2 regions of the Streptomyces sp. NBC_00086 genome follow, and region 1 is predicted to be linked to the other one. Evidence: predicted binding sites of a transcription regulator. Region 1 holds the regulator's gene; the other holds the start of a gene.
The links. Region 1 encodes HrcA, which represses chaperone genes, less so after heat shock. Its sites were predicted from a motif close to TTNGCACTCNGNNNNNCNGAGTGCNAA; they were not measured.

Region 1 (9,792 bases):
TCGCCCTGTTCGAGGGCGTCCCAGCAGTACTCCCCGTAGTGGTCGTCCCCGAAGGCGGCGGCCAGGGAGGTGCGCAGACCGAGCCGGGCGAGGGCGGTGGCCATGTTGGCGACGCCGCCGGGGCTGGACCCCATGCCGCGCGCCCAGGATTCCGTGCCGCGCACGGGGGCCGAGTCGAGGCCGGTGAAGATGATGTCGAGGAAGACCGTGCCCGTCAGGAAGACGTCGCAGCCGGGTTCTTGGGGGTCGCGCAGCGGACCGAGGGGGTCCACGGCGGAGTCGAGGCTGTCCCGGCTGCTGCGACTGGTCACGATGTACTCCCCGTTCGGTTCGGCGCACGTGGTGAATCTTGGCGGGTCGTTTCTTCACTTGGCTTAACTCACGTCCGCCGTCAGGCCCTCCCTCGTGGGAGGACCCAGGTAACAGTGTGACGCAGATCACCGCCTGAACGCCCTTCTCGGAAGATCGGGCCGCTTGATAGATATGAGCCCCGCGCTCTTGCGGAATCTCACGCTCCACCTGCACCACCTGGAACATCCGTGCCCGACCGCACCCCCGCGCCGCCCGCCGCCTGGCCGCTCGTCGCGCTCTTCACCTCCGGTTACGTCGCCCCGTACCTGCTGCCGACCGTGGTCGGCCGGCTCGACGCCCACCTCCCGCTGAGCCCCGCGCAGGCCGGACTGATCGGCTCGGTCCTGCTGCTCGGCTCGGCCGCCGCCGGCTTCACCCTCGCCTCCCGCATCCGGCGCCACGGACCGCGTCCGCTGGCCCGGCTCGGGCTGCTGCTCGCCGTCCTCGGGTACGGCACGGCGGCCGCCACCGCGCAGCTCCCCCTCGTCATCGCGGGCGCCGTCCTCGGCGGCTTCGGATCGGGCACGGCCACCGCCGTGGCCGCCTCCGGGATCGCGGCGCAGCGCGACCCGCACCGGACCTCCTCGCTGGGGCTGCTGTCGGTGTCGGCGACGGCCGGGGCCCTGTACCTGACCCTGCCCCGGCTCGGCGGCGGGCACGGGCTGCCGTTCGCGGCGATCGCCCTGGTCGCGCTCGTGTGCTGGCCGGCGACGGGCCGCCTCGACGGGGCCGACCGCACGGAGCACGCGGAGCGCGCCGACAGTGCCGTACGGGCTCCGGGGCGGCTGCCGTACCCGCGCGCCGGGGTGGTGCTCGCCGGGGCCCTGATGCTGTGGTCGCTGGCCCAGAACGCCCTGTGGGGCGTCAGCGGCCGCATCGGCGCGCAGCAGGCGGGCCTGTCCGAGGTCACCCTCGGGATCGTCTTCGCGGCCGCGCTCGGCGCCGGGCTGCTCGGGGTCACCGCCGCCTCCGCGCTCGGCGCCCGGCTCGGCCGGGCGGTCCCGGTGGGCGTGGGCACGGCGGTCATCGCCTGCTGCGTGGTGCTGGCCTCGCACGCGCGGGACCTGGGCTCCTTCGCCGCCGGGGAGATCCTGTGGAACGCGGTGTACCCCGTCGTGCTCTCCTACGCCATCGGCCTCGCCGCCGCCCTCGACCCGCTCGGGCGCTGGGCCGTCCTGGTCGGTTCCGCGTCCTCGCTCGGCGTGGCCTGCGGGCCCGTCACCGGGAGCCTGCTCGCCGAGGGCGCGGGGTTCCCGGGCATGGGTCTGGTCCTCGGGGGGCTGCTGCTGGCGGTGGCCGGGCCGATGGCCGCGGTCGCCCTGCACGTCGGCGGACGCCCGCTGACCCCCGGCTCGGTGCGCCGGCGCGGCGGGGCCCCGGCGGCCGTGCTCGCCGCCGGAGCCGGGACGCCGGCCGGCTCGGTGCCGAGGGTCGGCGCGCAGGAGCTGGAGGTCGTGGAGCTCGCGCGGCTCCGCGCCCGCCCGCTGCGCCTGCCCCCGCTCCGGGTCCTGCTGCTCTCCCCGGCGGCGTCCCGCCGAGCCCGCGAACGCCCCCGCAGGCGCATCCGCACCGGCGTCTAGTGCTGTGGCCGGAAAGGTTTGCCGGGTCGCGGCGTTCGGTGCGGTGCATCGCAAGGCGGAGGACCGCGCCTCGTACTGGACGTACCGGCGTGGTCCGACAACGCGGCGAGGTGCCGTGCCGGGCGTCGCGACCCGGTGAACCTTTCCGGTCACAGCACTAGACCGCGACCCCCGTGCCGGGACCCGCTATCCGCCCCGCTTGGGCACGGGCACCCGTACGAGGTCCGCGGCGATCGTCAGCTCGCCCTCGAAGCCGGCCGCCCGGGCCTGCCGTTCGAACTCGGACGGATCGCCGTAGCGCTGCGAGAAGTGCGTCAGCACGAGGTGCCGCACTCCCCCGTCCCGGGCCACCCGGGCGGCCTGCCCGGCGGTGAGGTGTCCGTGGTCGGTGGCCAGTTGGACGTCCTCGTCGAGGAAGGTCGACTCGATCACCAGCATGTCGCAGCCCGCCGCGAGCACCTCGACGCCTTCGCAGAGCCGGGTGTCCATGACGAAGGCGAACCGCTGTCCGGGGCGCGCCTCGCTGACCTCGTCGAGGGTGACCCCGCCGAGGCTGCCCTCGCGCTGGATCCGTCCCACGTCCGGCCCCTTGATCCCGTGGAGCGCGAGCAGTTCGGGCCGTATCCGGCGCCCGTCGGGCTCGGTGACCCGGTAACCGAAGGACTCCACCGGGTGCGACAGCCGTACGGCGTCGAGGGTGTACGCGTCCCCGCGCGCCAGGATCCCGTCCTCGGCCACCGGCTCCTCGGCGAGCTGCACCGTCTCGCGGTAGGCCGTGGCGTACCGCAGCCGGTCGAAGAACTTCTGTCCGGAGGCCGGGTAGTGGGCGGTGACGGGGTGCGGGACCCGGTCGAGGTTGATCCGCTGGATGACCCCGGCGAGGCCGAGGCTGTGGTCACCGTGGAAGTGGGTGACGCAGATCCGGTTGATGTCGTGCGCGGCCACCCCGGCGCGGAGCATCTGGCGCTGGGTGCCCTCGCCGGGATCGAAGAGGATGCCCTCCCCGTCCCAGCGCAGCAGGTAGCCGTTGTGGTTGCGGTGGCGGGTGGGCACCTGGCTGGCGGTGCCGAGGACCACTAGTTCTCGTACGGACACGGTTTATCCCGGGGGCCATTCGAAGCCGCGGCCGCCCAGGACGTGCACGTGGGCGTGGAAGACGACCTGGCCGACGCCGGCGCCGGTGTTGAAGACGAGGCGGTAGCCGCGCTCGGCGAGTCCCTCGTCGGCGGCGACGCGGCCGGCCTCCGTCAGGACGTCGGCGGCGATCCCGGGCTCCGCGGCCGCGAGGGAGGCTGCGTTGGGGTAGTGCACCTTCGGGATGACGAGGACGTGGGTGGGCGCCTGCGGGTTGATGTCGCGGAAGGCGACGGTCGTGTCCGTCTCCCGGATGACCGTCGCGGGGAGGTTCCCCGCGACGATCTTGCAGAACAGGCAGTCGGCCTGCGGTTCCCCGGCCATGTGCTGAACCCTTCGTGACGGGTGATCGGTTCCGGCATGGTATCCACCGCCACCGGCCGGACCGGACCGGACCGGTCAGGACCAGCGGCCCGTCCTCGCCAGCAGCACCGCCGCGGCGGCCGTGCCCGCCGTGGAGGTGCGCAGCACCGAGGGCCCCAGCCGGTACGGGTGCGCCCCGGCCGCGGCGAAGGCGGCGAGTTCGTCCGGGGAGACCCCGCCCTCGGGGCCGACGACCAGGACGATGGAGCCGGCGGCGGGCAGTTCCGCGGTGGCCAGCGCGCCCGAGGGGGCGTCCCGGTCCTCGTGCAGGACCACGGCGAGGTCGGCCCCGGCGAGCAGGGTCGCGACCTGCTTGGTCGACAGCGCCTCCTCGACCTCGGGGAAGCGGACCCGGCGGGACTGCTTGCCGGACTCGCGGGCGGTGGCCCGCCACTTCGCGAGGGATTTGGCACCCCGGTCGCCGCGCCACTGGGTGATGCAGCGCGAGGCCTGCCAGGGCACGATCGCGTCGACGCCGGTCTCCGTCATGGTCTCGACGGCGACCTCGCCGCGGTCGCCCTTGGGCAGGGCCTGGACGACGGTGATCCGGACGGCCGGCTCCGCCTCCTCGTGGACCCCGGACACGGAGACGACGAGGCGGTCCTTGCCCTCGGCGGCCGTGACCACGGCCTCGGCCCAGCCGCCCCGGCCGTCGGTCAGCACGAGGGCCTCGCCGGGGGCCAGCCGCTTCACGGAGACCGCGTGGCGGCCCTCGGGGCCGTCCAGGACGAACTCCGGCCCCGCGGGAACCTTTTCGACCACGAACACCGGGGCGGTCATGACGCACTCCTCATCTGCATTGCCTTCAACACGTCCTGTGCCGCGCCGAGTTCCGCCGCGAGCACCTCCACCAGTTCCCCGGCCGGCAGGGCCCGCGCCAGCCGGTGGCCCTGGCCCGCCCACAGGGCCATGCCCTGCGGGTCCCCGGCCGCGGCGGCGGCCTTGCGCAGCGGCGCGGTCAGGTGGTGGACCTGCGGGTACGCGGCCGGGGCGTACGGGCCGTGCTCGCGCATGAACCGGTTGACCAGTCCGCGGGCCGGCCGCCCCGAGAAGGCCCGGGTCAGCTCCGTGCGGACGAACAGCGGGTCGGTCAGGGCCTTCTTGTGCAGGGCGTGCGCGCCGGACTCCGGGCAGGCCAGGAAGGCCGTGCCGAGCTGCGCGGCCTCCGCACCCGCGGCGAGCAGTGCGGCGATCTGCGAGCCGCGCATCAGGCCGCCCGCCGCGATGATCGGCAGGGCCACGGCCTCGCGCACCTGCGCGACGAGCGCGAGCAGGCCGACTCCGGCCGTGCCGTCGCCCTGCGGGTCGTCGCGGTGGGTGCCCTGGTGGCCGCCCGCCTCCACGCCCTGGACACAGACGGCGTCGGCGCCGGCCGCCTGCGCGGCGCGGGCCTCCTCGACGGAGGTGACGGTGGCGATCGTGTACGTACCGACCTTGCGCAGGCAGGTGAAGGCCGCGGGCGAGGGCAGGCCGAAGGTGAACGAGACCACGGGTACCGGGTCTTCGATGAGAATGGCCAGTTTGGCGTCGTAGCCGTCGTCGCTGGTGCCGATGATGTCCTCGTCGGCGAGGGAGATCTCGTACCAGGAGGCCTCGCTGGCGAGGTGCCCGCGGTAGGCCTCCACGACCGCCGGGTCCACGTGGGAGGCCTGCGGCAGGAAGAGGTTGACGCCGAAGGGGCGGCGGGTGAGCGCGCGCAGCCGCTTGATCTCCTGGTACATGCCGTCGGCGGTCTTGTAGCCGCCGGCGAGGAAGCCCAGTCCGCCCGCTTCGCAGACGGCGGCCGCGAGCGGCGGGCAGGAAGCGCCGCCCGCCATGGGCGCCTGCACGATCGGGTACGCGAAGAGACCGTTCGGTGCGGAGGACATGTGCTGCATCGTGCCATGTCCCGCTCACGGGACCGAATCACGGCATTCGCCTGGCATAGTCCCCTTCACCGGGGTGCCCGAATACCGCCGCCGCCCTGCCGTCCCGCATGCCGCGAGCCCGGTCCGGGGCATCCCCGGACCGGGCTCGCAGGTGTTCTCGTACACCGCCGGGACGCCGCCCCTACGGTGCTCCGCGCGTGCGGATCAGCGCCCGTTGAAGGCGTCCTTCAGACGGCTGAACAGGCCTTGCTGGCCCGGCGCGAACTGGCCGAGCGGCCGCTCCTCGCCGCGCAGCTTGGCGAGCTGGCGCAGCAGGTCCTCCTGCGCCGGGTCCAGCTTGCTGGGGGTGGTGACCTCGACGTGGACGATCAGGTCGCCGCGGCCGCCGCCGCGCAGGTGCGTGACGCCCCGGCCGTGCAGGGGGATCGCCTGGCCGGACTGGGTGCCGGGGCGGATGTCGATCTCCTCCAGGCCGTCCAGCGTCTCCAGCGGGCACTTGGTGCCCAGGGCCGCCGCGGTCATCGGGATGGTGACTGTGCAGTGCAGGTCGTCCCCGCGCCGCTGGAAGGTCGGGTGCGGCAGTTCGTGGATCTCCACGTACAGGTCGCCGGCGGGGCCGCCGCCGGGGCCGACCTCGCCCTCGCCCGCGAGCTGGATCCGGGTGCCGTTCTCGACGCCCGCCGGGATCTTGACGGTGAGGCTGCGGCGGGAGCGGACCCGGCCGTCGCCCGCGCACTCGGGGCACGGGGTCGGGACCACGGTGCCGAAGCCCTGGCACTGCGGGCAGGGGCGCGAGGTCATGACCTGGCCCAGGAAGGACCGGGTGACCTGCGAGACCTCACCGCGGCCGCGGCACATGTCACAGGTCTGCGCCGAGGTGCCGGGGGCGGCGCCTTCGCCGGAGCAGGTGGTGCAGACGACGGCCGTGTCGACCTGGATGTCCTTGGTCGTGCCGAAGGCGGCCTCGTCCAGTTCCAGGTCGAGGCGGATCATGGCGTCCTGGCCGCGGCGGGTCCGCGAGCGCGGTCCGCGCTGCGAGGACTGGCCGAAGAAGGCGTCCATGATGTCGGAGAAATTGCCGAAGCCGCCCGCTCCGAAGCCGCCGGCTCCGCCGCCGCCCGAGGAGGACAGCGGGTCGCCGCCGAGGTCGAAGACCTGCTTCTTCTGCGGGTCCGAGAGGACCTCGTAGGCGGCGTTGATCTCCTTGAAACGCTCTTGCGTCTTGGGATCGGGATTCACATCCGGGTGCAGCTCGCGCGCGAGCCGCCGGAATGCCTTCTTGATCTCGTCCTGCGATGCGTCGCGGCGCACGCCGAGAACGGCGTAGTAGTCCGTGGCCACTTACGACTCCGCCAGGATCTGTCCGACGTAACGTGCCACTGCGCGTACCGCTCCCATCGTTCCGGGGTAGTCCATGCGGGTCGGTCCGACCACGCCGAGTTTGGCGACTGCTTCGCCGCCCGAACCGTAGCCGACCGAGACGACGGACGTGGAGTTCAGTCCCTCGTAGGCGTTCTCATGCCCGATCTTTACGGCCATTCCCGACTCACTGGCCTCGCCCAGCAGCTTGAGGAGCACGACCTGCTCCTCCAGCGCTTCGAGCACCGGCCTGATCGTCAGGGGAAAATCGTGTCCGAAGCGGGTGAGGTTGGCGGTGCCGCCGATCATCAGCCGCTCCTCCGCCTCCTCGACCAGCGTTTCGAGAAGGGTGTCGAGGACGGCTCGCACCGTCACCCGGTCTTCGGTCTCGAAGGATTCCGGAAGGTCCTTCACCAGCGGCGGCACGTCGGTGAACCGGCGGCCGACGACAATGCTGTTGAGCCGCGCCCGCAGGTCCGCGAGCGAGGTGTCCGCGAAGGGGGTCTGGCAGTCGACGAGCCGCTGCTCGACCCGGCCGGTGTCCGTGATGAGGACCAGCATCAGGCGGGCCGGGGCCAGCGAGAGCAGTTCCACGTGCCGGACGGTGGAGCGGGTCAGCGACGGGTACTGGACGACGGCGACCTGCCGGGTGAGCTGCGCGAGCAGCCGCACCGTCCGGCCGACGACGTCGTCGAGGTCCACGGCCCCGTCGAGGAAGTTCTGGATGGCCCGGCGCTCGGGCGTCGACAGCGGTTTGACCCCCGCCAGCTTGTCGACGAAGAGGCGGTAGCCCTTGTCCGTGGGGATCCGGCCGGCGCTGGTGTGGGGCTGGGCGATGTAGCCCTCGTCCTCCAGCACGGCCATGTCGTTGCGCACGGTGGCGGGCGAGACGCCGAGCCGGTGCCGCTCGGTGAGCGCCTTGGAGCCGACCGGCTCCTCCGTCCCGACGTAGTCCTGGACGATGGCGCGCAGCACTTCGAGTCTGCGTTCGCTGAGCATCGCGCACACCTCCATCGTTTCCGTCGTTCGCGGCTTCGGCAGGCTCTGCCTGCTGGCACTCTGAGCGTTCGAGTGCCAGAGATCCCCCGGTCAGTGTACGGCGGGGTGGTACGCCCGTAGCAAGGGCGGCCCGCCAAGGTAGCGTCGCGGCATGGACCTGCGTTGGGAAGAGGCGGGCTGGGAACAGCTCACAGAACGGGTCGGCCGCAAGCGGCTGCCGGTGTGGGACTGCACCGTGGGACTGGTGGTGGGCGAGGATTCGGCCCTCGTGATCGACCCCGGATCCTGCCTTCGGGAGGGCTCTGCGGTGCGGGCCGAGGCGGAGCGGCTGGCGGGCCGCCGCGTGACCCATCTCGCATTCACACACGGACATTTCGACCACGTATTGGGTGGTGCGGCGTTCGCGGGAGTGGAGGTCTACGGTCCGGTCGGGCTGGACGCCGTGCTCTCGGCGGGCCGGGAGGAGCTGCGCGAGGACGCGGTCCGCCAGGGGCTGGCGGAGGCCGAGGCGGCCGAGGCGGCGGACCTGCTGGTGGTTCCCCGGCACCTGGTGTCGGGCGAGTGGACGCTCGACCTGGGCGGGGTGCAGGTGCTGCTGGCGAACGTGGGGCCCGGGCACTCCGGGCACGATCTGGCCGTCTTCGTACCCGGAGCGCGCGAGGTGGTCTTCTGCGGCGACCTGGTCGAGGAGTCGGGCGAGCCGCAGGCGGGTCCGGACGCGATGCCCGGGCAGTGGCCGGCGGCCCTGGACCGGCTGCTGGCCCTGGGCGGGGACGACGCTCTGTACGTGCCGGGTCACGGAGCGGTGGTCGACGCGGCCTTCGTGCGTGCCCAACGCGACACACTGGCAACCCGTTTCGGCGTGTCGGCCCCCTGAGGCGGCCCGCTCTCCTACCCTCGGCCGGATGCGTGAGTACTCCCCCGACCTGACCCCGCAGTGGAAGCGCGCCAAGCCCGTCCCGGAGGTGCCGGCGGATCCCGATCTGGTGGTCGAGGTGGCGGGTACGGACTTCTGCGGCGCGGTGGTGGCCTGCGAGGCGGGCACGGTCACCCTGGAGGACCGCTTCGGCAAGCGCCGCGTCTTCCCCCTCGAACCCCGCGCCTTCCTCCTGGACGGCGCCGTGGTGACCCTGACCCGCCCGGCCCGGGGGCCGGCCGCCCCGGCCCGTACGGCCTCGGGCTCGCTCGCCGTGCCCGGGGCCCGGGCACGGGTGGCGCGGGCGGGCCGGATCTACGTGGAGGGCCGCCACGACGCCGAACTGGTCGAACGGGTCTGGGGCGACGACCTGCGGATCGAGGGCGTCGTGGTGGAGTACCTGGAGGGCATCGACGACCTCCCCTCGGTCGTCGCGGACTTCGCCCCGGCCGCCGACGCCCGGCTGGGCATCCTGGTGGACCACCTGGTGCCGGGCTCCAAGGAGTCCCGCATCGCCGCCTCCGTGACCTCCCCGCACGTCCTGATCGTGGGACACCCGTACGTGGACGTCTGGCAGGCGGTGAAACCCTCGGCCCTCGGCATCCGCGCCTGGCCGGTGATCCCGCCCGGCCAGGACTGGAAGACGGGCATCTGCCGCGCCCTGGGCTGGCCGGAGAACACCGGAGCCGCCTGGCAGCACATCCTGTCCCGCGTGACCTCGTACAAGGACCTGGAGCCCACCCTCCTGGGCGCGGTGGAGCACTTGATCGACCACGTGACGGCATAGAGTCGGCGAAAATTCAGCCCCGCCGGCGTTTGAGGCGCGGGGGTCCGGGGGCTGGCCCCCGGGAACGGCGCCGCACGCGGCAGGGGGCACCTCCCAGCGGTAGCTGGGGGAGGGTCCGGGCGGAGCCCGGGGAACGGTGGAAGGGCGGGTAGGGGACGGCCCCGCAGGGCTACCCACCCCGGACGGGGCTAGTCGACCAGGTCGCGGACCACCGCGTCGGCCAGCAGCCGCCCCCGCAGGGTCAGGACGGCCCGCCCGGCCGCGTACGGGCCTGCTTCGAGGAGCCCGTCGGCCAAGGCGCGCCGCGAGGCGGCCAGCCCCGCCTGCGCGAGCAGCGACAGCGGCACCCCGTCCACGAGCCGGAGCTCCAGCAGGATCCGCTCCACCCGCCGGTCCTCGGAGGACAACAGCTCCCGCCCGGCCCCGGGCGAGCGC
Region 2 (9,792 bases), 1.1 Mb from region 1:
GCTGAGGTTGTTGGCGTGCTTCGGTTCCAGCGAGCCGTCGGCCGAGCTGGTGAAGAAGTTGTCGGCCGCCCCGTTGGCGGGGTTGGTGATGTTCGCGCCGTTCACCCGGAACTGGTCGCCCTTGGTGTTCCAGTCGCCCTCGTAGGCCGTCGCGCTCGCGCGGACCGGGCCGTCGCCGGTGCGGTAGAAGCCCGAGACCTTGACCGTGGTGTCAGGGCTGGTCGAGCGCTGGAGCACGTGGCCGCCGTAGACGTAGACGTTGCGCCGCTCGGGGGCGTGCTCGTTCGGGCCGGGGTACGCGTACACGACCGTCAGGGACCAGCCGGCGACGCAGCCGCGCCCCTGAGGGGCCCAGATGTTGCCGACGGCCACGGGGACCGGCGAGCCGGTGGCCACGTCCGCGAAGGCGGCGGTGACGTCGGACTCGCCCGTGTAGTAGTGCGGGCCGCCCGTTTGGGCCGGGTCCTCGACCATGTCCGACAGGGTCACCGGCCGGGCGGCGCCCGAGCCGACCTTGACGACCGGGCGGGTGGTCAGCGGGTCACCGGGGGCGCGCCGCACGTCCTCGCCGGAGACGTCGCACCGCTCGATGAGGTTCGAGCCGAGCTTGTACGCGCCGTTGTTGCCGCCCCAGAAGAGCCGCGCGTACGCCACCTTCGCGCCCGGAGGCACGGTGAGCAGGCCGGTGCTGGAGGTGCCGGTGGCCGTCCCGAGCCCGGCCGCGTCCACCGGGCGGGCGACGAAGTCGTTGTTGTTCTTCGTGCCCCCGCCCCGCTGGACCTCGGCGCACTCGGCGGCCTCGGCGGGCGGTGCCTGGGGGCAGCCCATCACCGTGTTGCCGAGCGTGACGAAGTCCCCGTAGAGCGCCTCGTCGTACCGCTTCTCGAAGGGGGAGACCACCTCCGCGACGGCCGGTCCGCTCAGCGAGCCGATCAGCAGCGCCGCGCCCCCGGCCACCGCGAGGGCGGATCCCCATACATGTCTGAAACGTATAAACCCCATGAAAGGGAAATTAGACCGATAGGGGTTGATTCGGGCGTTACGCCACGCGACGGCGCGCGTACTCCTCGATGTCGAGCATCGGCGGCCGCTCCTCGGTGTCCACGGCGTAGGTGTGCGGTACGAACCCCTCCGGGCCCCGCTCGAACTGCGTCAGCTCGGGGCGTACGAGGTGCCCCCGCGAGAGCCGTACCTGCGCCGTGCGGTAGATCGCCGCGGCCATCCGCCCCAGGGCCTGGCCGTCCTGGTGGCGGTGCAGCCGTACGCCCACGTCCACCTGGGCCAGCGCGTCGAGCCCGGCCGTGTGCAGTGCGTCCACCAGCAGGCCCAGCTCCACCCCGTAGCCCACCGGGAACGGCAGCCGCTCCAGCAGCTCGCGGCGCACGGCGTACTCGCCGCCCAGCGGCTGGACGAAGCCGGCCAGCTGCGGCCAGTGGAGGTTGAGCAGGGGGCGGGCCACCAGCTCCGTGACCCGGCCGCCCTGGCCGTGGGCCTTGGCGGAGGCCAGGGCGGCCGGGTCGCCGGACTCCTGGCCGAAGGGGCGGTCGTACATGGCCTTGACGAACCGCACGTCCGGATCGGTCAGCAGCGGGCCGACGATCCCCGAGACGAAGGCGGCCGAGAAATCGCGCAGGTCGGCGTCCACGAAGCAGACGATGTCGCCGGTGGTGACCAGCAGCGAGCGCCACAGGACCTCGCCCTTGCCGGGCACCGCCGGGATCCGCGGCAGGACCTCGTCGCGGTGCACCACCCGGGCCCCGGCCTTGGCCGCGACCTCCGCCGTGCGGTCCGTGGAGCCGGAGTCGATCACGACGAGCTCGTCCACCAGCGGAACCGGCAGGCCCTCGATCAGATCGCGCCGGATCACCTCGACGATCGCGCCGACCGTCGCCTCCTCGTTCAGCGCCGGCAGCACCACGCTGACCGTGGTGCCCGCTGCCCGCTTGGCCGAAAGCAGCTGGCCGAGCGGTCGGTCGGCGGCTGACCAGGAGCGGTCTGCCAGCCAGCGCTCCACCTCTTCCAGCACCTTCAGCACTCCCTGGTTCATCACTGGGTTCATCATGGGTTTGGACCGAAATGTGATCCATCTCGCGGTTCGGACGGCTGTCTCAACCACCCGGGCCTTCGGTTACAGTCTTGAACAACGCGAAGGTCCACCGCATGCCGGGGGTCCCCGCGTACAAACGCACCGGCGCGCCACAGAGCGCGTGTGCCGGTGCCATACCGCTCATCCAGAGGGGCAGAGGGACACGGCCCGTTGAAGCCCCGGCAACCCTCCAGTCGGTTCTCGCGATCGCGCATTCCAGCGCCGCCAGCGAGGTCCCCGGCTAGGGAAGGTGCCAATTCCGTCTCATGGCGAAGTGCGCCATGGGGAAGATGAGGAGAAAGGGCCTCGCCATCATGGCTGCACAGTCTGTCGCAACCTCTGCCGAAACCGTTGAAAACGCTTCTGGCACCTCTGTCGATCTCGGTCCCGCCACCGGCCTTTCCTGTCGTGAGTGCGGTACCGGCTTCGAGCTCGGCCCGATCTTCGCCTGCGCCGAGTGCTTCGGCCCGCTCGAAGTCGCCTACGACCTGCCGCTGGGCGACCCGGAAGCCCTGCGCGCCGCCATCGAGGCCGGCCCGAACAACATCTGGCGCTACGCGCCGCTGCTGCCCGTCCCGGCGGACGTGGCCTCCAAGCCGAGCCTGAACCCCGGCTTCACCAAGCTCGTGGACGCGGCCAACCTGGCCAAGGAGCTCGGCGTCACCGGCAAGCTGTACGTCAAGGACGACTCCGGCAACCCGACGCACTCCTTCAAGGACCGCGTCGTGGCCATCGCCGTCGAGGCCGCCCGCGCCTTCGGCTTCACCACCCTCTCCTGCTCCTCCACCGGCAACCTGGCCGGCGCCGTCGGCGCCGCGGCCGCCCGCGCCGGCTTCCGCTCCTGCGTGTTCATCCCGCACGACCTGGAGCAGGGCAAGGTCGTCATGGCCGGTGTCTACGGTGGCGACCTCGTCGGCATCGAGGGCAACTACGACGACGTCAACCGCTTCTGCTCCGAGCTCATCGGCGACCCGCTGGGCGAGGGCTGGGGCTTCGTCAACGTCAACCTGCGCCCGTACTACGGCGAGGGCTCCAAGACCCTGGCGTACGAGATCTGCGAGCAGCTCGGCTGGCAGCTGCCCGACCAGATCGTCATCCCGATCGCGTCCGGCTCGCAGCTCACGAAGATCGACAAGGGTCTCCAGGAGCTGATCAAGCTCGGCCTCGTCGAGGACAAGCCGTACAAGATCTTCGGCGCCCAGGCCGAGGGCTGCTCGCCCGTCTCGACCGCCTTCAAGGCCGGTCACGAGGTGGTCCGCCCGCAGAAGCCGAACACCATCGCCAAGTCGCTGGCCATCGGCAACCCGGCGGACGGCCCGTACGTCCTGGACATCGCGCGCCGCACCGGCGGCTTCGTCGAGGACGTCAACGACGAGCAGGTCGTCGAGGCCATCAAGCTCCTCGCCCAGACCGAGGGCATCTTCGCCGAGACCGCGGGCGGCGTGACCGTCGGCGTGACGAAGAAGCTCGTCGAGAACGGGCAGCTCGACCCCACGCTGACCACCGTGATCCTGAACACCGGTGACGGCCTCAAGACCCTGGAGGCGGTGGCCGAAGGTGGTGGCCAGACCGCCACCATCCGCCCCAGCCTGGACGCGTTCCGCGCCGCCAACCTGGCCTGATCTTCTTACCTGTACACCGGAAGGGCAGTAGCACCATGAGCGTCAACGTCCGCATCCCCACCATCCTGCGCACCTACACCGGCGGCCAGGCCGAGGTCCCCGCCGAGGGCGCGACCCTCGAAGAGGTCATCCAGTCCCTGGAGGCGAGCCACCCCGGCATCGCCGCGCGCGTCCTGGACGACCAGGGCAAGCTGCGCCGCTTCGTGAACGTCTACGTCAACGACGACGACGTGCGCTTCGAGGGCGGGCTGCAGACGTCCACTCCGGACGGCGCCGGCATCTCGATCATCCCCGCCGTCGCGGGCGGCTGCTGAGCCTTCGCGTGACCCCGTAGGACCTCGCGGAAACTGAATTGCCCCCTCCGTTACCAAACGGAGGGGGCAATTCTGCTTGATTGGGCGCGGTAGAGTTGGGGAAGTCCCCTCCGCTGTTCTTGCCCGCCGCATATGAGCGGGCCGCGAGAGGGTTGACATTGAGTCAACATGCAAGTGCGCTATGGGCCCTTGGCGCGGTTTGTCCGGCCCGAGTTGCCCTGGAATATTCTGGGTTTTCACCCTATTTCAAACTTTCGCTGTGTCCAGAATTCTCGTTGGAATGACCTGTTGCAGACAGCAGCGGTGCGGATACATTCAGCCCCGGTCGAGGCGTTCCGGCGCAAGTTCTGACCCGGGACCGCGAAGTGCGGTCCTGCGCAAGGGCCAGTAATAGGGGAGTTAGGCATGGCTCAGGGCACCGTCAAGTGGTTCAACGCGGAGAAGGGCTACGGCTTCATCGCGGTCGACGGTGGTGCGGATGTGTTCGTCCACTACAGCGCCATCCAGATGGACGGGTACCGCACCCTTGAAGAGGGTCAGCGGGTCGAGTTCGAGATCTCGCAGGGCCAGAAGGGTCCGCAGGCGGACATGGTCAAGCTCGCCGCCGGCTAGTCCGACCGCGATCGACCACCGACACGTACGGGCCACGCACAGCGGCCGCGTACGACGGCACAACGGCATATGTACGAGGGGCCCACATCCTGGACACGGGATGCGGGCCCCTCGTGCGTGGCGGCTCCGGAGCCCTTGCGGTGTCCGGGTGTTCATCCCGGGTTGCCCGAAGCCGCTTGCACTCGGGGGGGTCGAGTGCTAATCATTGGCGTTAGCACTCTCCTGGTGAGAGTGCTACCTATACGAGGACCGGGTCAGTGAGGCCCGCAGGGTCCGGCGGGAAGAAACCGCCGGGCACGCAGGCCGTCCGTCGCGGGCGCGGGCGCGGTCCGGGAGCACTCCACCGCTGTCCGGGAGGACCACTTCAGATGGCCAAGATCATTGCGTTCAACGAGGAGGCCCGGCGCGGTCTCGAGCGAGGCATGAACCAGCTCGCCGACGCCGTCAAGGTCACCCTTGGCCCCAAGGGTCGCAACGTCGTCCTTGAGAAGAAGTGGGGCGCCCCCACGATCACCAACGATGGTGTCTCCATCGCCAAGGAGATCGAGCTCGAGGACCCGTACGAGAAGATCGGCGCCGAGCTGGTCAAGGAAGTCGCCAAGAAGACGGACGACGTCGCCGGCGACGGTACGACCACCGCCACCGTTCTCGCCCAGGCGCTCGTCCGCGAGGGCCTGCGCAACGTGGCCGCCGGTGCGAACCCGATGGCCCTCAAGCGCGGTATCGAGAAGGCCGTCGAGGCCGTCTCCGCCGCCCTGCTGGCGCAGGCCAAGGATGTCGAGACCAAGGAGCAGATCGCTTCGACGGCCTCCATCTCCGCCGCCGACACCCAGATCGGCGAGCTCATCGCCGAGGCCATGGACAAGGTCGGCAAGGAAGGCGTCATCACGGTCGAGGAGTCGCAGACCTTCGGCCTGGAGCTCGAGCTCACCGAGGGCATGCGCTTCGACAAGGGCTACATCTCGGCGTACTTCGCCACCGACATGGAGCGCATGGAGTCGTCCCTCGACGACCCGTACATCCTGATCGTCAACTCCAAGATCGGCTCGGTCAAGGACCTGCTGCCGCTCCTGGAGAAGGTCATGCAGTCCGGCAAGCCGCTGCTGATCATCGCCGAGGACGTCGAGGGCGAGGCGCTCTCCACCCTCGTCGTCAACAAGATCCGCGGCACCTTCAAGTCCGTCGCCGTCAAGGCTCCGGGCTTCGGCGACCGTCGCAAGGCCATGCTCGGCGACATCGCCATCCTCACGGGCGGCACGGTCATCTCCGAGGAGGTCGGCCTCAAGCTCGAGAACGCCGGTCTCGACCTGCTCGGCCGCGCCCGCAAGGTCGTCATCACCAAGGACGAGACCACCATCGTCGACGGTGCCGGTGACAGCGACCAGGTCCAGGGTCGCGTCAACCAGATCCGCGCCGAGATCGAGAACTCCGACTCGGACTACGACCGCGAGAAGCTGCAGGAGCGCCTGGCGAAGCTCGCCGGCGGTGTCGCGGTCATCAAGGCCGGTGCCGCGACCGAGGTCGAGCTCAAGGAGCGCAAGCACCGCATCGAGGACGCCGTTCGCAACGCGAAGGCGGCCGTCGAAGAGGGCATCGTCGCCGGTGGCGGCGTGGCCCTGCTCCAGGCTTCCTCGGTCTTCGAGAAGCTCGAGCTCACCGGCGACGAGGCGACCGGCGCCAACGCCGTCAAGCTCGCGCTGGAGGCCCCGCTCAAGCAGATCGCCGTCAACGGTGGTCTCGAGGGTGGCGTCGTCGTGGAGAAGGTCCGCAACCTGCAGATCGGTTGGGGCCTGAACGCCGCGACCGGCGAGTACGTGGACATGATCGCGGCCGGCATCATCGACCCGGCGAAGGTCACCCGCTCTGCCCTGCAGAACGCGGCGTCCATCGCGGCTCTCTTCCTCACCACCGAGGCCGTCATCGCCGACAAGCCCGAGAAGGCCGGCGCGGCTGCCGGTGGCGGCATGCCGGGCGGCGACATGGACTTCTGATCCACCCCCGGGCTCCGGCCCGAAGGTAGATCGGCTGTTCGCATCACGTACCGAGGGCGGCACCCCCAGCTGGGGGTGCCGCCCTCGGGCGTTTGCGACGGCCTAGAAGCCGGTGGTGTCGATGTCGAAGTCGAACGGCTCCGGGACGTGCAGGGGCTGGCCGAACGAGACCGTCTTGCGGGAGCGGTACCCGTGAGGGGAGGGGTCCCAGAAGCAGGTGATCTCCGAGTGCTGCATGTCGACGACCAGGTAGACGGGGACGAGCAGGCCGTACACGTCCAGTTTTTCGTTCCAGTCGGCGTCTCTCGTGGACACCGAGGTGAACTCGGCTACTAGGGACAGAGCCGCACCGTCCGCGTGTCGGCCCTCCCCGTCGAAGGCCGCCTCATCCGCAACGAACAGGTCTGGCCCGTACGCGCGCTCGGAGGCCGAGAACCGGAAGAGGAAGGGTGCGGTGTCCGCGCCGTGTCCTTCAGGGGCGTGGGCCTCGATCTGCTTCCGGAGTGCTCGCATGGGCCGGTAGTAGCGCAGCTTGGAAAACGGCGACACGACGATCTTCCCCCGGATGAGCTCGGCCTTGAAGCCGTCTGGCGTGTTCATCTCCGCAACCGTCTGCAGGAGCTCCTCGAATGTCGGCAGCACCGACAGCGCCTCTATGGGTGTGGCCCGCTCGGTCATGATCGTCACCGTCATCCTCCGGATGGCGTGCTGTGCCCCTGAATGTGTGCCTCGTCCCAGGCTAGCGGCGGGCGGACCGCCGTGCCCGGCCTATGGGACGGACCGCCCCAGCCCCCCGACCTTTGGTTGACTGCAGACATGACTGATGTGTTCGTCAAGATCTGCGGGCTCAAGACCGCGCACGACGTCGAGGTCGCCGTGGCCGCCGGGGCCGATGCCGTCGGCTTCGTCTTCGCGCCCGGCAGTCCGCGTACGGTCGACGCCGTGACGGCACGGGAGCTCGCCGCACACGTGCCGGACGGGGTGCTCACCGTGGGGGTGTTCCGGGGGCAGTCCGTCGCGGAGGTGCGGCGCTTCGCCGAGGAGAGCGGCGTACGGGGCGTGCAGCTGCACGGCGAGGAGGGCCCGGAGGACTTCGCGGCGCTGCGCGCGGAGGGCCGCACCCTGCTGCGGGCCACGGCGCAGCACGTGGAGCGCTGCGGGGAGTACGGCGAGGACCTGCTGCTCCTCGACGCCCCGGACCCCGGCTCCGGCAAGCCGTGGAACTGGGGCTCGGCGGACTTCACCGCGCCGGCGGGCCGCTGGCTGCTGGCGGGCGGGCTGACACCGGCCAACGTGGGTGAGGCCCTCACGGCCACCGGCGCGTGGGGCGTGGACGTGTCGAGCGGCGTGGAGAGCGAGCGCGGCGTCAAGTCCCCGGATCTGATCCGCGCCTTCATCACGGCGGCCCGCGAAGCGAGGCCCTGCGGGGCCTGACCCCGTGGGGCCTGACCTTGCCGGGCTGCGCCCCAGGGGGTCCGGTGAGAGGGCGGGTGGGGGACTCCGCCCCGCCGCCCGGGAGCCATCGGCGCCACGCCCGGGCCGGGGGCCGGGCGTGTGGATCCGCTGCGCCGTCCGGCCGTTCGCGGCCGGTGTCGGCGGGGATCCGGGCGCCGGGGATGGTCGGCTGTCCGACGGTCAGTCGCCCCCAGCGAAAGGTGGTACCCGGTGAAACGAGCCCGTTTCCTCGCCGCGGTCGTCCCGTCCCTGCTCACGGCCGCACTCACGGCCACCGCGATGAGCGCGCCCGCCACGGCCGCGCCCCTGCCGAAGCCCAAGCTCCCGGTCCCGCACTGCTTCGACAGCAACGGGACCGACCTCAACGACTTCTACGGCGTGAAGGAGCGGATCGTGGGCCCGCCCACCTGCCGTGAGATCTACGCCAAGGAGAAGTGGGTCAGGGTCGCGCCGGGCTGGACCACGGCGCCCAGCGCCGCGGTGGCCGTGTACCCGGCCGGGTACACGCCGTCCGAGACCAACCCGATCGACGACTTCAACTCCAAGTTCGACAGCGCCACCTACGTCACCGACATCGGCACGCCGCAGGAGAAGCGCCACACGTTCAAGAAGAAGCAGGTCCTGCGGACCGGCTTCGTCGGCCCCGACGGCCTTCCGTTCTCGGTCGCCGTCTCGCCGCCGCTCAAGGCGCTGGACCTCGGCCCTCACACGCACACCGTCCTGTTCACCCTCAGTGCCGAGCACTGCGACGGCATCGGAACGGACCGCGAGGAGAGCTGCCTGCCCGCGGGCACCTTCCCGTACACGGTGGACACCGCCATCACGGTGGTCCCGGCTCCGTAGTCGTCGTACGGCTGGTCGTAGTCCGGCTAGGCCAGCGAGTCGATCCAGCGCTCCAGGCGACGCCCTTCCGAGGCCATCATCTCCGGGTCGCGGAAGGTGTTCGTGAGCAGGGAGATGCCCTGGTACGAGGCGATCAGGGCGACCGCGAGCTCGCGCGCGTCGGTGGCCCGGCCCAAGGCGAGGAACTGCTGCTCGGCCCAGTCGAGCAGCACCCGCATGACGGTGGCGAGGGTCTGGTCGAGGCCGTCGTCGCGCTTGTCGAGCTCGGAGGCGAGCGAGCCGGTGGGGCAGCCGTAGCGGGCGGTGAGCTCACGCTGGTCGACCCAGCCGGCGAGGAGGGCCTTCAGCCGGTCCTGCGGGGTGGGGAGCGCGTCCAGAACGGCGATCAGCCCGGCCAGGTGCTGCGCGTGGGCGTCGATGGCCGCTTCGACCAGCTGGTCCTTGGTCTTGAAGTAGTAGTAGACGTTGCCGAGGGGGACGTCGGCCGCGCGCGCGATGTCGGCGATCGTCGTCTTCTCCATGCCCTGTTCGTGCAGGACCTGGGCCGCGGCCGCGGCGAGGCGTTCGCGCTTGCCGCCACGTTTCGTACCTGAGTAAGTCACCTGACTAAGTGTAGACGGGTGCCACCCGGGAGGCTATGGTCGTCCCAGGAGTTAGTCAGTCAGCTAACTCACTTCATGGGTGGGAGCCTTTCATGATCGTCATCACGGGTGCGACCGGAAACGTCGGCAGCGAGCTGGTACGGATCCTCGCGGCGGCGGGGGAGCGCGTCACGGCCGTCTCCCGCCGGGCGCCGGAGCATGCCCTGCCCGACGGGGTCCGCCACCACCGGGCCGATCTCGCCGATCCGCAGAGCCTGCGGCCGGCCC

Region 2: a site for HrcA is predicted at 4,810-4,836, ahead of groL (chaperonin GroEL). Genes of this name have one in related genera too.

Annotation. Positions count from the first base shown of each region.
Region 1 is NZ_JAPELZ010000001.1:5,610,580-5,620,371, reverse strand. It holds gene OG276_RS25250 (carbohydrate kinase family protein) at 1-314, opposite strand, end outside; gene OG276_RS25245 (MFS transporter) at 540-1,931, shown strand; gene OG276_RS25240 (ribonuclease Z) at 2,118-3,026, opposite strand; gene OG276_RS25235 (histidine triad nucleotide-binding protein) at 3,030-3,389, opposite strand; gene OG276_RS25230 (16S rRNA (uracil(1498)-N(3))-methyltransferase) at 3,465-4,208, opposite strand; gene OG276_RS25225 (nitronate monooxygenase) at 4,205-5,296, opposite strand; gene dnaJ (molecular chaperone DnaJ) at 5,501-6,637, opposite strand; gene hrcA (heat-inducible transcriptional repressor HrcA) at 6,638-7,654, opposite strand; gene OG276_RS25210 (MBL fold metallo-hydrolase) at 7,806-8,531, shown strand; gene OG276_RS25205 (DUF3097 domain-containing protein) at 8,560-9,357, shown strand; gene hemW (radical SAM family heme chaperone HemW) at 9,546-9,792, opposite strand, start outside.
Region 2 is NZ_JAPELZ010000001.1:4,480,076-4,489,867, forward strand. It holds gene OG276_RS20135 (hypothetical protein) at 1-1,002, opposite strand, end outside; gene OG276_RS20140 (glucosyl-3-phosphoglycerate synthase) at 1,040-2,026, opposite strand; SAM riboswitch class I at 2,225-2,383, shown strand; gene thrC (threonine synthase) at 2,401-3,708, shown strand; gene OG276_RS20150 (MoaD/ThiS family protein) at 3,744-4,022, shown strand; gene OG276_RS20155 (cold-shock protein) at 4,428-4,634, shown strand; gene groL (chaperonin GroEL) at 5,003-6,625, shown strand; gene OG276_RS20165 (Uma2 family endonuclease) at 6,728-7,318, opposite strand; gene OG276_RS20170 (phosphoribosylanthranilate isomerase) at 7,442-8,059, shown strand; gene OG276_RS20175 (hypothetical protein) at 8,291-8,923, shown strand; gene OG276_RS20180 (TetR/AcrR family transcriptional regulator) at 8,950-9,525, opposite strand; gene OG276_RS20185 (SDR family oxidoreductase) at 9,618-9,792, shown strand, end outside.